2 regions of the Cytobacillus sp. FSL R5-0569 genome follow, and region 2 is predicted to be linked to the other one. Evidence: a T-box and tRNA genes for the amino acid it is inferred to sense, from the RefSeq annotation. Region 2 holds a T-box; the other holds one or more tRNA genes.
What was found. The T-box of region 2 lies ahead of leuS (leucine--tRNA ligase). A T-box ahead of a tRNA ligase gene usually reads a tRNA of that ligase, here a tRNA-Leu.
Positions count from the first base shown of each region.

Region 1 (6,757 bases), 280 kb from region 2:
CAAACGCTGCAATATCCTTTTTCTGTCCTAATTTAACATTAAATTCATAAAAACCAATACGAGGTTTATTCGATAAAGAAAATTCAGTATCACCATGTTGATCAATCAATTCTCCTACAAAATCGTCAGCCTGCACCTTATTTTGATACACGACATCATATAAACCAACAATTTGCATATGAGGATGAGCAATGCTTCCACCTGAATGAGGACCATGATTCTTGAAAAAAATCACAGATTTATATTTATCACTTTTCTCCATACTTAACCAATTGTCTAAACCAAATGTAATCAATCTGACTAAATGGTTGTCATCATACTGTGAAAGTTCCGTGTCACACTGATCTGTCTCGATTAAGACCGTTTGATGAGCATTTTCTAATACGGGATATTTATTCTCCAACCAAATGATCGGACCATCCTCCGCTATAATCTTCGTCAATTGTTCTCTCTGACAGAACGGACACACTTGTTCTTTATTCCTTATACTATTAGGTTTCTGTTTACCAATGCTTGTATTAAAAAATAAATGAGTATTTTTCATTTGTTATTCTCTCCTGATTTCAATTACTTACTTCTATTATAAAGGGCTTCTTCTTTATAGTGTGAAAGTTTGATTATGATTAGTATAAAATTCATCAATATTAAAGGCAACTTCACTTGCGTAACATGAAAACAAAAGTACATTATTAAATAAGATAAAAAAGATATTTGCATATGCAAATATCTTTCTTCTACTGTTAATTTACTATGACCTCAAATTCACTATGTTCATGTAATCCTTCATCATTTTCTACATGAACGACAATCTTGTATGTTCCATTATCAGTAAATGCATGTGCTGCTGTATACATCCCACTAGTTTCCTCTACTGCATCTACCCATGCCACCTGATGATCATCAATTGACTGAACGATTTCTAACCTCACATTTGCCTCTTCAAGTCCTTGTTCTTCTTTAGTAATATGAATATCAAATGGAGTTTCCTCATTCGTCTTAATATCAGCAGTAGGACTTATATGTATCGCTACATTTCCATCATGCTCATGTGCGCTGTGGCCTTGATTTTCTTCTTCGTTATCTATTTCAGCACTGCCTACCGCCACTTTAACTTTAGGCATAGTGTGCATACTTCTTGCGGTGACATGTGACTGAATATGATAGATAGCATCTTTTTCAAATGTATAGGATGCAACGTACTTGCCATCATTCTCGTGTTCTGCTTCTATTAATTCACCATTATCCTTTTTCCCATCTTCCCACAATTCAAATTTTACTTCATCTGCATCTTCCACAGACTCGTCTCCCTGAGTAACAGTAACTTCCAAGCGTACTTCTTCGTTCCTTTTAATCTGACTTGGTATCGAGATACTGGCATCGATTGCAGCAGGAACTGATCCTTCCCCACCACTAGAGTTTGCATCATTCTCTGCATTTCCACAAGCAGCAAGAAAAATAATCATAATTACAGAAAAGGTTGATATCCACTTCTTCATAAAAAGCCCCTCTTTCTTAAACATCTAATCTTTCTCATCTATATTACTAATAATATGTGTTAGAAAAGTGAAATAATTTGTTAATGAGAGAAATATGTAAAATAAAGAAAATATAGGTATAAAAAAAGATTTATTTGGAGAAACTTCTATTACAAGTGTAAATCCCCCTTTTTAGCTTCCATTCATGGAAGCTTTTTTTTTGTACTTATCTACAAAGCTTTCAACTAGATGCCTAGAAGCTTAATTTAAAATTAATCATACAAAAAAAGCTCATAAACCTTATAGAAGATTTAAGAGCTTTGACGCGCCTTAGAGGATTCGAACCTCTGACCCACAGCTTAGAAGGCTGTTGCTCTATCCAGCTGAGCTAAAGGCGCAAACTAAAATATGTATGGCTCCGCAGGTAGGATTCGAACCTACGACCGTTCGGTTAACAGCCGAATGCTCTACCACTGAGCTACTGCGGAATAATATAAATGGTGGGCCTAAATGGACTCGAACCATCGACCTCACGCTTATCAGGCGTGCGCTCTAACCAGCTGAGCTATAGGCCCCTATTTAAGCGGGTGAAGGGAATCGAACCCTCATCATCAGCTTGGAAGGCTGAGGTTTTACCACTAAACTACACCCGCATTTAAGAACTTCAACATACCGGTGGTCGGGGTCGAACCGACACTCCCGAAGGAACACGATTTTGAGTCGTGCGCGTCTGCCAATTCCGCCACACCGGCATAAAGGCAACACCCGGATTTGAACCGGGGATAAAGGTTTTGCAGACCTCTGCCTTACCACTTGGCTATGCTGCCATAACTGGGCTAGTAGGGTTCGAACCTACGAATGACGGAATCAAAATCCGTTGCCTTACCACTTGGCTATAGCCCAATAAAATGTTTAAAAATGGGGCGGCTGATGGGAATCGAACCCACGAATGTCGGAACCACAATCCGATGCGTTAACCACTTCGCCACAACCGCCATAATTGGCAGGGGTAGTAGGAATCGAACCCACATCAAAGGTTTTGGAGACCTTCGTTTTACCATTAAACTATACCCCTAGATGGTGGAGGGGGGCAGATTCGAACTGCCGAACCCGAAGGAGCGGATTTACAGTCCGCCGCGTTTAGCCACTTCGCTACCCCTCCAAAAAAGACTAAATGGTGGCTCAGGACGGAATCGAACCGCCGACACAAGGATTTTCAGTCCTTTGCTCTACCGACTGAGCTACTGAGCCAAAATAATAAATATGTAAATGGCGGTCCGGACGGGACTCGAACCCGCGACCTCCTGCGTGACAGGCAGGCATTCTAACCAACTGAACTACCGGACCAGATTGCGGGGGCAGGATTTGAACCTGCGACCTTCGGGTTATGAGCCCGACGAGCTACCGGACTGCTCCACCCCGCGATAATAAATATTAATGGCGGAGGAAGAGGGATTCGAACCCCCGCGGGCTTTAACACCCCTGTCGGTTTTCAAGACCGATCCCTTCAGCCAGACTTGGGTATTCCTCCATTAATAAAAAAGCAATAGCGGCGGAGGGGATCGAACCCCCGACCTCACGGGTATGAACCGTACGCTCTAGCCAGCTGAGCTACACCGCCATAAAATATATTGTTAAAAATTAAATTGGTGGAGCCTAGCGGGATCGAACCGCTGACCTCCTGCGTGCAAAGCAGGCGCTCTCCCAGCTGAGCTAAGGCCCCTAAAAAGTATTCGTGGTCGGGAAGACAGGATTCGAACCTGCGACCCCTTGGTCCCAAACCAAGTGCTCTACCAAGCTGAGCTACTTCCCGAAATAAAACGCGCCCGAGAGGAGTCGAACCCCTAACCTTTTGATCCGTAGTCAAACGCTCTATCCAATTGAGCTACGGGCGCATATGGAGCGGAAGACGGGATTCGAACCCGCGACCCTCACCTTGGCAAGGTGATGTTCTACCACTGAACTACTTCCGCAAATATCCATTATAAAATACTAATGCGGGTGAAGGGAGTCGAACCCCCACGCCTTGCGGCGCCAGATCCTAAGTCTGGTGCGTCTGCCAATTCCGCCACACCCGCAAATATAAATGGTGAGCCATGAAGGACTCGAACCTTCGACCCTCTGATTAAAAGTCAGATGCTCTACCAACTGAGCTAATGGCTCGTACAAAGGACGAGTGGTGCCGGCCAGAGGACTTGAACCCCCAACCTACTGATTACAAGTCAGTTGCTCTACCAATTGAGCTAGGCCGGCAAATAAACACAAAAATGGTGGAGGATGACGGGATCGAACCGCCGACCCTCTGCTTGTAAGGCAGATGCTCTCCCAGCTGAGCTAATCCTCCAAAATGGTGACCCCTACGGGATTCGAACCCGTGTTACCGCCGTGAAGGGGCGGTGTCTTAACCGCTTGACCAAGGGGCCAAAAAATAACCCCAAAAATTGGGGTAGTTTGCCCGGCAGCGTCCTACTCTCACAAGGGGACAGCCCCTAACTACCATCGGCGCTGAGAAGCTTAACTTCCGTGTTCGGTATGGGAACGGGTGTGACCTTCTCGCTATCGCCACCGGACTATGAAATTGTAAGGGAATCGTTCCCTCAAAACTAGGTAATGTTGAAGAAGATATTTATGAGTAATCGCCTATGCGTTGCTGATGCGACTACTTACGTAGTGCTGTCTAGCTGCGGCGGCTTGGAGCCGCCCGCATTTCGTATTGTCCAGCTACAGCGCCTAGGTGCTCGAGGTCATAAGTCAAATTTGTCATGAGGTTAAAGAACAACCTCCTGTCAAATCTGTCTTATGCTTGTCGCACCTGTGCAAGGCGCTTTCGCTTTTCGTTTTTGGTTAAGTCCTCGATCGATTAGTATTAGTCAGCTACATGTGTCGCCACACTTCCACCTCTAACCTATCAACCTGATCATCTTTCAGGGATCTTACTAGCTTGCGCTATGGGAAATCTCATCTCGAGGGGGGCTTCATGCTTAGATGCTTTCAGCACTTATCCCTTCCGCACATAGCTACCCAGCGATGCCTTTGGCAAGACAACTGGTACACCAGCGGTGCGTCCATCCCGGTCCTCTCGTACTAAGGACAGCTCCTCTCAAATTTCCTGCGCCCACGACGGATAGGGACCGAACTGTCTCACGACGTTCTGAACCCAGCTCGCGTACCGCTTTAATGGGCGAACAGCCCAACCCTTGGGACCGACTACAGCCCCAGGATGCGATGAGCCGACATCGAGGTGCCAAACCTCCCCGTCGATGTGGACTCTTGGGGGAGATAAGCCTGTTATCCCCGGGGTAGCTTTTATCCGTTGAGCGATGGCCCTTCCATGCGGAACCACCGGATCACTAAGCCCGACTTTCGTCCCTGCTCGACTTGTAGGTCTCGCAGTCAAGCTCCCTTGTGCCTTTACACTCTACGAATGATTTCCAACCATTCTGAGGGAACCTTTGGGCGCCTCCGTTACTCTTTAGGAGGCGACCGCCCCAGTCAAACTGCCCACCTGACACTGTCTCCCATCCCGATAAGGGATGTGGGTTAGAATTTCAATACAGCCAGGGTAGTATCCCACCGACGCCTCCACCGAAGCTAGCGCTCCGGCTTCTAAGGCTCCTACCTATCCTGTACAAGCTGTACCAAAATTCAATATCAGGCTACAGTAAAGCTCCACGGGGTCTTTCCGTCCTGTCGCGGGTAACCTGCATCTTCACAGGTACTATAATTTCACCGAGTCTCTCGTTGAGACAGTGCCCAGATCGTTACGCCTTTCGTGCGGGTCGGAACTTACCCGACAAGGAATTTCGCTACCTTAGGACCGTTATAGTTACGGCCGCCGTTTACTGGGGCTTCGATTCAAAGCTTCGCGTGAGCTAACCTCTCCTCTTAACCTTCCAGCACCGGGCAGGCGTCAGCCCCTATACTTCGCCTTGCGGCTTCGCAGAGACCTGTGTTTTTGCTAAACAGTCGCCTGGGCCTATTCACTGCGGCTCATCAAGGCTTTAACACCCTAATGAGCACCCCTTCTCCCGAAGTTACGGGGTCATTTTGCCGAGTTCCTTAACGAGAGTTCTCTCGCTCACCTTAGGATTCTCTCCTCGCCTACCTGTGTCGGTTTGCGGTACGGGCACCTTATTCCTCGCTAGAGGCTTTTCTTGGCAGTGTGGAATCAAGAACTTCGGTACTAAATTTCCCTCGCTATCACAGCTCAAGGTATGTGACCATGGGATTTGCCTCATGGTCCCTCTAACTGCTTAGACGCACATCCAATAGTGCGCTTACCCTATCCTCCTGCGTCCCCCCATCACTCAAACAGAATACGGTGGTACAGGAATATCAACCTGTTGTCCATCGCCTACGCTTTTCAGCCTCGGCTTAGGTCCCGACTAACCCTGAGCGGACGAGCCTTCCTCAGGAAACCTTAGGCATTCGGTGGATGGGATTCTCACCCATCTTTCGCTACTCATACCGGCATTCTCACTTCTAAGCGCTCCACCAGTCCTTACGGTCTAGCTTCAACGCCCTTAGAACGCTCTCCTACCACTGAACATCAACGATGTTCAATCCACAGCTTCGGTGATACGTTTAGCCCCGGTACATTTTCGGCGCGGAGTCACTCGACCAGTGAGCTATTACGCACTCTTTAAATGGTGGCTGCTTCTAAGCCAACATCCTGGTTGTCTAAGCAACTCCACATCCTTTTCCACTTAACGTATACTTTGGGACCTTAGCTGGTGGTCTGGGCTGTTTCCCTCTTGACTACGGATCTTATCACTCGCAGTCTGACTCCCATGGATAAATCTTTGGCATTCGGAGTTTGTCTGAATTCGGTAACCCGATGAGGGCCCCTAGTCCAAACAGTGCTCTACCTCCAAGATTCTTACGCATGAGGCTAGCCCTAAAGCTATTTCGGAGAGAACCAGCTATCTCCAAGTTCGATTGGAATTTCTCCGCTACCCACACCTCATCCCCGCACTTTTCAACGTACGTGGGTTCGGGCCTCCATCCAGTGTTACCTGGACTTCACCCTGGACATGGGTAGATCACCTGGTTTCGGGTCTACGACCACATACTCATTCGCCCTATTCAGACTCGCTTTCGCTACGGCTCCGTCTGTCCAACTTAACCTCGCATGTAATCGTAACTCGCCGGTTCATTCTACAAAAGGCACGCTATCACCCATTAACGGGCTCTAACTACTTGTAGGCACACGGTTTCAGGATCTCTTTCACTCCCCTTCCGGGGTGCTTTTCACCTTTCCCTCACGGTACTGGTTCACTATC
Region 1 covers NZ_JBBOWW010000001.1:3,912,067-3,918,823, forward strand. Annotated here, with positions in the region: gene MKX78_RS19905 (DUF4931 domain-containing protein) at 1-544, opposite strand, end outside; gene MKX78_RS19910 (FixH family protein) at 741-1,496, opposite strand; tRNA gene MKX78_RS19915 (tRNA-Arg) at 1,800-1,873, opposite strand; tRNA gene MKX78_RS19920 (tRNA-Asn) at 1,889-1,963, opposite strand; tRNA gene MKX78_RS19925 (tRNA-Ile) at 1,974-2,050, opposite strand; tRNA gene MKX78_RS19930 (tRNA-Gly) at 2,058-2,128, opposite strand; tRNA gene MKX78_RS19935 (tRNA-Leu) at 2,146-2,227, opposite strand; tRNA gene MKX78_RS19940 (tRNA-Cys) at 2,232-2,302, opposite strand; tRNA gene MKX78_RS19945 (tRNA-Gln) at 2,307-2,378, opposite strand; tRNA gene MKX78_RS19950 (tRNA-His) at 2,395-2,470, opposite strand; tRNA gene MKX78_RS19955 (tRNA-Trp) at 2,477-2,550, opposite strand; tRNA gene MKX78_RS19960 (tRNA-Tyr) at 2,554-2,637, opposite strand; tRNA gene MKX78_RS19965 (tRNA-Phe) at 2,651-2,726, opposite strand; tRNA gene MKX78_RS19970 (tRNA-Asp) at 2,746-2,822, opposite strand; tRNA gene MKX78_RS19975 (tRNA-Met) at 2,826-2,899, opposite strand; tRNA gene MKX78_RS19980 (tRNA-Ser) at 2,914-3,006, opposite strand; tRNA gene MKX78_RS19985 (tRNA-Met) at 3,023-3,096, opposite strand; tRNA gene MKX78_RS19990 (tRNA-Ala) at 3,123-3,198, opposite strand; tRNA gene MKX78_RS19995 (tRNA-Pro) at 3,212-3,288, opposite strand; tRNA gene MKX78_RS20000 (tRNA-Arg) at 3,297-3,370, opposite strand; tRNA gene MKX78_RS20005 (tRNA-Gly) at 3,374-3,448, opposite strand; tRNA gene MKX78_RS20010 (tRNA-Leu) at 3,472-3,553, opposite strand; tRNA gene MKX78_RS20015 (tRNA-Lys) at 3,563-3,638, opposite strand; tRNA gene MKX78_RS20020 (tRNA-Thr) at 3,653-3,728, opposite strand; tRNA gene MKX78_RS20025 (tRNA-Val) at 3,744-3,819, opposite strand; tRNA gene MKX78_RS20030 (tRNA-Glu) at 3,824-3,898, opposite strand; rRNA gene rrf (5S ribosomal RNA) at 3,929-4,045, opposite strand; rRNA gene MKX78_RS20040 (23S ribosomal RNA) at 4,316-6,757, opposite strand, start outside.
Region 1: it encodes a tRNA-Leu, which carries the amino acid that the T-box ahead of leuS (leucine--tRNA ligase) is inferred to sense. The anticodon was not compared.

Region 2 (6,757 bases):
TGCCCATTCTAATATGCTTCGCACCAGGAATAATTCCTTGAGCTACTTCGTCATCTTCCCTTACATCTACAAGTTCAAGCTGTTCTCCAGCTTCTATCTTTTTCAGTAATTCTTCTGTTGTGATTTCTTTCATTTCAGTCATCATCAACCACCCTTTCCATTATCATTATCTTTATTCTAAAGAAGTGTTGATCGAAATGCGAATATTACAGTCTCATAGGGAAAGGATAGCTCTTTTCATTAAGCTACCTCTTTTCCTAAATAATCTTAATTAGCGACAATATTCACTAGCTTCCCAGGAACAGCAATTACTTTTCTTACTGTTTTGCCATCAATTTGTTCTTTGATTTTATCATCTTCCATGGCAATTTGTTCTAGCACATCCTTTTGTGCATCAACGGGTACCATTAATTTAGCCTTCACTTTACCATTGATTTGGATAACGATCTCCACTTCATCATCTGTCATTTTCGCTTCGTCATATGCTGGCCAAGCTTCATAAGAAATGGTTCCTGTGTGACCAAGTATCTCCCATAGTTCTTCAGCAATATGTGGAGCAATTGGAGCCAACATTTTTACGAACCCTTCTGCATAAGCCTTTGGAAGAATATCAGCTTTGTAGGCTTCATTGACGAAAACCATCATTTGTGAAATTGCTGTATTGAAGCGCAAACCTTCAAAGTCCTCTGTTACTTTTTTGACTGTCTGATGATACACTTTTTCCAGTTGAGACACTTCTACATCCTGCACTTTGTTGCTTAATGTATGATCTTCTTCAGCAATTAAACGCCAAATACGGTCTAAGAATCGTCTAGAGCCATCTAATCCATTTGTAGACCAGGCAATTGAGGCATCAAGTGGTCCCATAAACATTTCATATAAACGAAGCGTATCCGCTCCATGGCTTTCTACAACGGCATCAGGATTAACAACATTCCCTTTTGACTTACTCATTTTTTCATTATTTTCCCCAAGAATCATGCCTTGGTTAAATAATTTTTGGAATGGTTCTTTCGTATCAACTACACCTATATCGTATAATACTTTATGCCAGAAACGAGCATATAATAAGTGAAGAACCGCATGTTCAGCGCCACCAATATAAATATCAACCGGTAACCACTCTTTTAATTTTTCGGCATCAGCTAATGCCTCACTGTTTTTCGGATCAATATAACGTAAATAGTACCAGCAGCTACCTGCCCATTGTGGCATCGTGTTGGTTTCACGGCGACCTTTTTTACCTGTTTCAGGGTCAATAACATTAACCCACTCTTCAATATTAGCTAACGGTGATTCACCTGTACCAGATGGCTTAATCTCCGTTGTTGTTGGTAAAATTAACGGTAACTCTTCGTAAGGAACTCCCGTCATTGTACCATCTTCCCAATGAATAACAGGAATCGGTTCACCCCAATATCTTTGACGACTAAATAACCAATCACGTAAGCGATACGTCACTTTTTTCGTCCCAATCTCTTTCTCTTCTAGCCAAGCGATCATTTTTGTAATTGCTTCTTCTTTACCTAAGCCATTTAAGAAATCAGAATTAATATGTTCTCCTTCACCCGCATAAGCTTCTTTAGAAATATCTCCACCAGCTACGACTTCTTTAATAGTCAAGTTAAATTCTTTCGCGAAATCATAATCACGCTCGTCATGAGCTGGAACAGCCATAATGGCACCTGTACCATATGAAGCAAGCACATAATCAGCAATCCAGATTGGCATTTTTTCACCGTTAGCAGGGTTAATTGCATAAGCACCTGTGAATACACCTGTTTTTTCTTTGGCTAAATCTGTTCTTTCTAAATCACTCTTTGTTTTAACTTTTTCAATATAAGTCTCAACTGCATTACGTTGCTCTTCTGTTGTAATTACATCAACTAGTTTATGCTCTGGGGCAAGGACAGCATATGTCGCACCAAATAATGTGTCTGGGCGTGTCGTAAACACTTCAAACGTACCTTTGTCACCTTCGATATGGAAAGTCACTTCAGCACCTTCAGAACGACCAATCCAGTTGCGCTGCATATCCTTCAAGCTTTCTGGCCAATCAAGTAAATCAAGATCTTCTAGTAAACGGTCAGCATAAGCTGTTATTTTTAACATCCATTGGCGCATCGGTCTTCTTTCAACAGGATGGCCTCCACGTTCACTTTTCCCATCAATTACCTCTTCATTAGCTAGCACAGTTCCAAGTGCAGGACACCAGTTCACTGCTACTTCATCGATATAAGCAAGACCTTTTTCATAAAGCTTTAAGAAAATCCATTGCGTCCATTTATAATATTCCGGATCTGTTGTGTTAATTTCACGATCCCAGTCATAAGAAAATCCTAATGATTTAATTTGACGGCGGAATGTATTAATGTTTTTCTCGGTAAATTCAGCTGGGTCATTCCCTGTATCAAGGGCATATTGTTCAGCAGGTAAACCAAATGCATCCCATCCCATTGGGTGAAGAACATTATACCCTTGCATTCTTTTCATACGGGCAAGAATATCTGTTGCTGTATATCCTTCAGGGTGTCCTACGTGTAAACCTACACCAGACGGATAAGGAAACATATCTAACGCATAGAACTTTCTCTTCCCTTTTTCTTCACCCGTTTTAAATGTTTTTTGTTCTTCCCAATAGTGTTGCCACTTACCTTCAATTTGCTGATGATTAAAGCTCATCTTCTTTCCTCCTAAAAATGCTACGTTTTTAAGTATAAAAAAACCCCTCATCCCTCAAAAAGGGACGAGAGGATTATGTATATCTCCCGCGGTACCACCCACATTAACAGTTTACGGTTAACTGTTCACTTCATTCATCCTTAACGCGGAGTACGGCAAGCATTACTGTCATTTTCACACTTGCTGCTCAGTAGGTGAGTTCATGAAAGGAGCTGACTAGCTTACACCAACCGCTAGCTCTCTAATATCAGGCTTCCTAGCATTACTATTCCTCATCATTGCAGTTATAAAATATTCATATTGACATTGTAATCAATTTCAATGGTTGATGCAAGTAGGCTTTCACAAGTTACTATAGATAAGTATAAGCTATTCAAGAAAAATGAAAACGTGTCAATTTTTTAATCCATGTATTACTCTTCCTTATTTTGCCCATAACTATAGTAAAAAATAAGGAAAGGTGATTTCATATTATGAAAGGTATCGCTTTTATTAATGAAAAGTGGATTATGAATGATTATAAAACGCTAGATGAAAGCCTTGAAGTTCAGAAGCAATCCATCCAGACGTTCATTGAAAATAACCAAATGAAAACCATTAAATTAAATCCTTATCAATTACATGATTACTACACCATTCCACATGCCTTATATTATGATTTAAAACAAACCAAACCGAAGTTAGATTGCCTGATACTCTACTCCGAAAAAGTCATTGAAAGTTTTATCGAGGCCTATCCCGCTCGTTGGTTGATCTTGAAAAGTTTCTTTCATAAAGTCATTTTTCTAGATGAAGTTCAATCACATCATTACCAGGATATTATCTGAATGGTTAAGTAGAGAGCCCCTGGATTTTTTATCTATGGGGCTCGCTTTTTATGAAGGTATAGCTGGCAAAACTTTTTTCTTTTTAAGCTTCTTATCATAAACAACTGTTGTATATACGGAGATGAGCAGTAATGCCATTAATATACCGAAAAGCATCTTCACACCGTATACATCCACGAGTACGCCCCCAAGTAATGGCCCAATCATTCTTCCTCCTGTAGAGACACTGTTAACAATCCCTTGATAGAACCCTTCTTTACCTTTAGGTGCTAAGTCATTAGCAATTGTAGGTACCGCTGGCCATACGAGCATTTCCCCAATGGTTAAAATAATCATTGCTGTGACAAAGCCGGAAAAGGCAACTGCATTTCCTACAACAGCAAAAGAAATAGCAAAAATAAAAATACCAATAATAATTTGTACTTTTAATGATTTTATTCTTTTAACTAGAAGACTAATTAATGGTTGCGCAAGTACAATCATGGCGCCATTTATTGTCCATAGCATACTGTATTGTTTTAAAGAAATCCCAATTTGTTGAGTATATGCTGAGATAGTCGATTGCCATTGCACATAGCCAATACAACATAATAGATAACCGATTAATAAAACGAATAAAGCGTTTAATTTAGGATTACCGCGAAATTTTTGTGCTGTTTTTATTTCATTTGGTTGACTAACAGACTTTACTTCCATTTTTCGATAGCTAGTAATAGCTATCAAGAAAAACAGGATATACATTAGACAATTAGCGATAAAGATATAATTGAAAGAAAATGAAGCTATATACCCTGCCATTGCTGCACCTAATGCTACACCTAGATTTGTCGCTACATACATCGCATTAAACGCTTTTCTGCCGCCCTCTTTCCATACACTTCCTGCCAATGCATACATAGAAGGAAACACGATCCCTGAGCCAAAACCTAAAATCGTCAATAATACAATGTATTCCGGCCATCCATGTTTAAAGACCATAATAATGAGTGAAGATAACGAAATGACTATGCCTAATAAGATCGAACGATAGCCACCTAATTTATCAAACAGCACACCACCAACTAGATTGCCTATGACTGTTGCTGCTGAATTGATCATTAAAACAATGCCGGCAATCGATAAAGACTTTCCTAATTCTTCATGCATATAAATGGTGTTTAAAGGCCATAAAAAAGAGGAACCTGTTACATTAACAGCCATTCCAATTACTAATAACCACAAAGCTCGAGGCATCATCCATACCCCTTTCAAATTCTATTCATTTCATTCCATTTCGAATTCCAAAATAAATTCTATTCGTTTTTTATGATGGATTCAATACTAATTTTGTGACAGATTTAGACATCTATCTAATCTATACATATAAATGAATAATTACTCTTGAATCTAAGCATAAACGGAAGGAATGGATGAATTTATGTATGAAATATACAGAAATATTTTTAAATTTATCATAACCATACACAAGCAAACTCCACGAGAATTGCTTGTGTACAGATCATTTACTAAATACATATTATTTATTCTGGATGAAATTTAGATTTAACGGGTTGCCCACCTGTTTCCTCATATTTCTTTTTAGATCGTGGGATCACATTGGCACTACCGAATTCTACCTCTTGGTTATTGATACCATTTCTTGTTTTTTGCTCTGGATTGTTTTGTTTTGACTTTTTTCTAACCAATTGTTATTCACCTCTTAATGGGGAGTAATGATCATTTGATTTTGTAACTGCTGTAGCTGTAATCTCATTCGATGAAGTTCTTCCCTCTGCGCATCTGTAGCACTATGAGACATCGTCATCAAATCATTGTAGGCTTGTTCGATATGAGCAAGCGCTTTAGCATAGTCTTGATCGTTATAATGTTCTTGCATTTGCCCATCTTTAAACTGCATGTTAGCAAATTCAATGACTTCTTCACATTGTTGCATTAATTGTTGTACGGAATCACGGGTTGCCATAAAAGCCTTCCCCCTCTTTTTTAATGAAATGTACGAAGCAAATACGCCTCAATGATAGTATTTACCGAGTGTTCGATTTCTACTAATTGAAATGTTATCAATGTGTAATTGAGTTGATGATTTCTTTCATGATAATATTGAATTTGTCACAGTGGTGACTTTAGGAGGGCTGACTTTGGATTTACTGACTCAATTTCCATATACAAATGATCAAAAACGTTATCATACATGGAACTTTCATTTAAAAAAACATTTCGGGCACAAGGTCTTTAAAGTTGCTTTGGATGGAGGCTTCGATTGTCCTAATCGGGATGGTACTGTCGCTCATGGTGGCTGTACATTTTGCAGCGCAGCAGGATCAGGTGATTTTGCCGGTAATCGTGCAGAACCATTAGACGTACAATTTATTAAAATCAAGGATAGTATGCATAAGAAATGGAAAAACGGAAAATACATCGCCTATTTTCAGGCATTCACAAATACCCATGCACCTGTTGAAGTACTAAAAGAAAAGTATGAATTTGTTTTAAAACAAGAAGGGGTTGTTGGCTTATCTATTGCCACAAGGCCTGATTGTTTACCAGATGATGTCATAGATTATTTAGCTGACCTTAATAAAAGAACATACTTATGGGTTGAATTAGGCCTACAAACCGTTCATGAAAAAACAGCCCAATTAATTAATCGTGCACATGATTATGATTGCTATAAAGAAGGAGTAAAGAAACTTCGTCAACATGATATACGTGTCTGTTCTCATATCATTAATGGTTTACCTGAAGAGTCACCTGAAATGATGATGGAAACAGCACAAGAGGTTGCAAAATTAGATGTACAAGGAATTAAAATACACTTATTACATCTATTAAAAGGAACACCGATGGTTAAGCAATATGAAAAGGGAATGGTTTCATTCCTTAGCCGAGATGAATACATTCAGTTAGTTTGTGACCAATTAGAGATTTTACCTAAAGAGATGATTGTTCATCGCATCACTGGCGATGGTCCCATCGACCTTATGATTGGTCCTATGTGGAGTGTGAATAAATGGGATGTGCTAAATGGCATTGATCATGAACTGAAGCAAAGAGATAGCTGGCAAGGTAAATATTATCAACCATTTACCGAGGAGGTGAGCTCTTGAAGCTAGAACGTATTCTACCATTTGCGAGAGAACTACTACAGAAAGCAATTGCACCAGGAGACGTCGTGGTTGATGCTACACTTGGAAATGGACATGACACATTATTTTTAGCTCAGCTCGTTGGCGAACATGGCAGAGTAT
Region 2 covers NZ_JBBOWW010000001.1:3,634,904-3,641,660, forward strand. Annotated here, with positions in the region: gene MKX78_RS18315 (rhodanese-like domain-containing protein) at 1-142, opposite strand, end outside; gene leuS (leucine--tRNA ligase) at 268-2,682, opposite strand; T-box leader at 2,740-2,970, opposite strand; gene MKX78_RS18325 (hypothetical protein) at 3,156-3,509, shown strand; gene MKX78_RS18330 (MDR family MFS transporter) at 3,558-4,742, opposite strand; gene MKX78_RS18335 (glycogen biosynthesis protein GlgD) at 5,030-5,194, opposite strand; gene MKX78_RS18340 (YtzC family protein) at 5,209-5,472, opposite strand; gene MKX78_RS18345 (TIGR01212 family radical SAM protein) at 5,648-6,616, shown strand; gene MKX78_RS18350 (class I SAM-dependent methyltransferase) at 6,613-6,757, shown strand, end outside.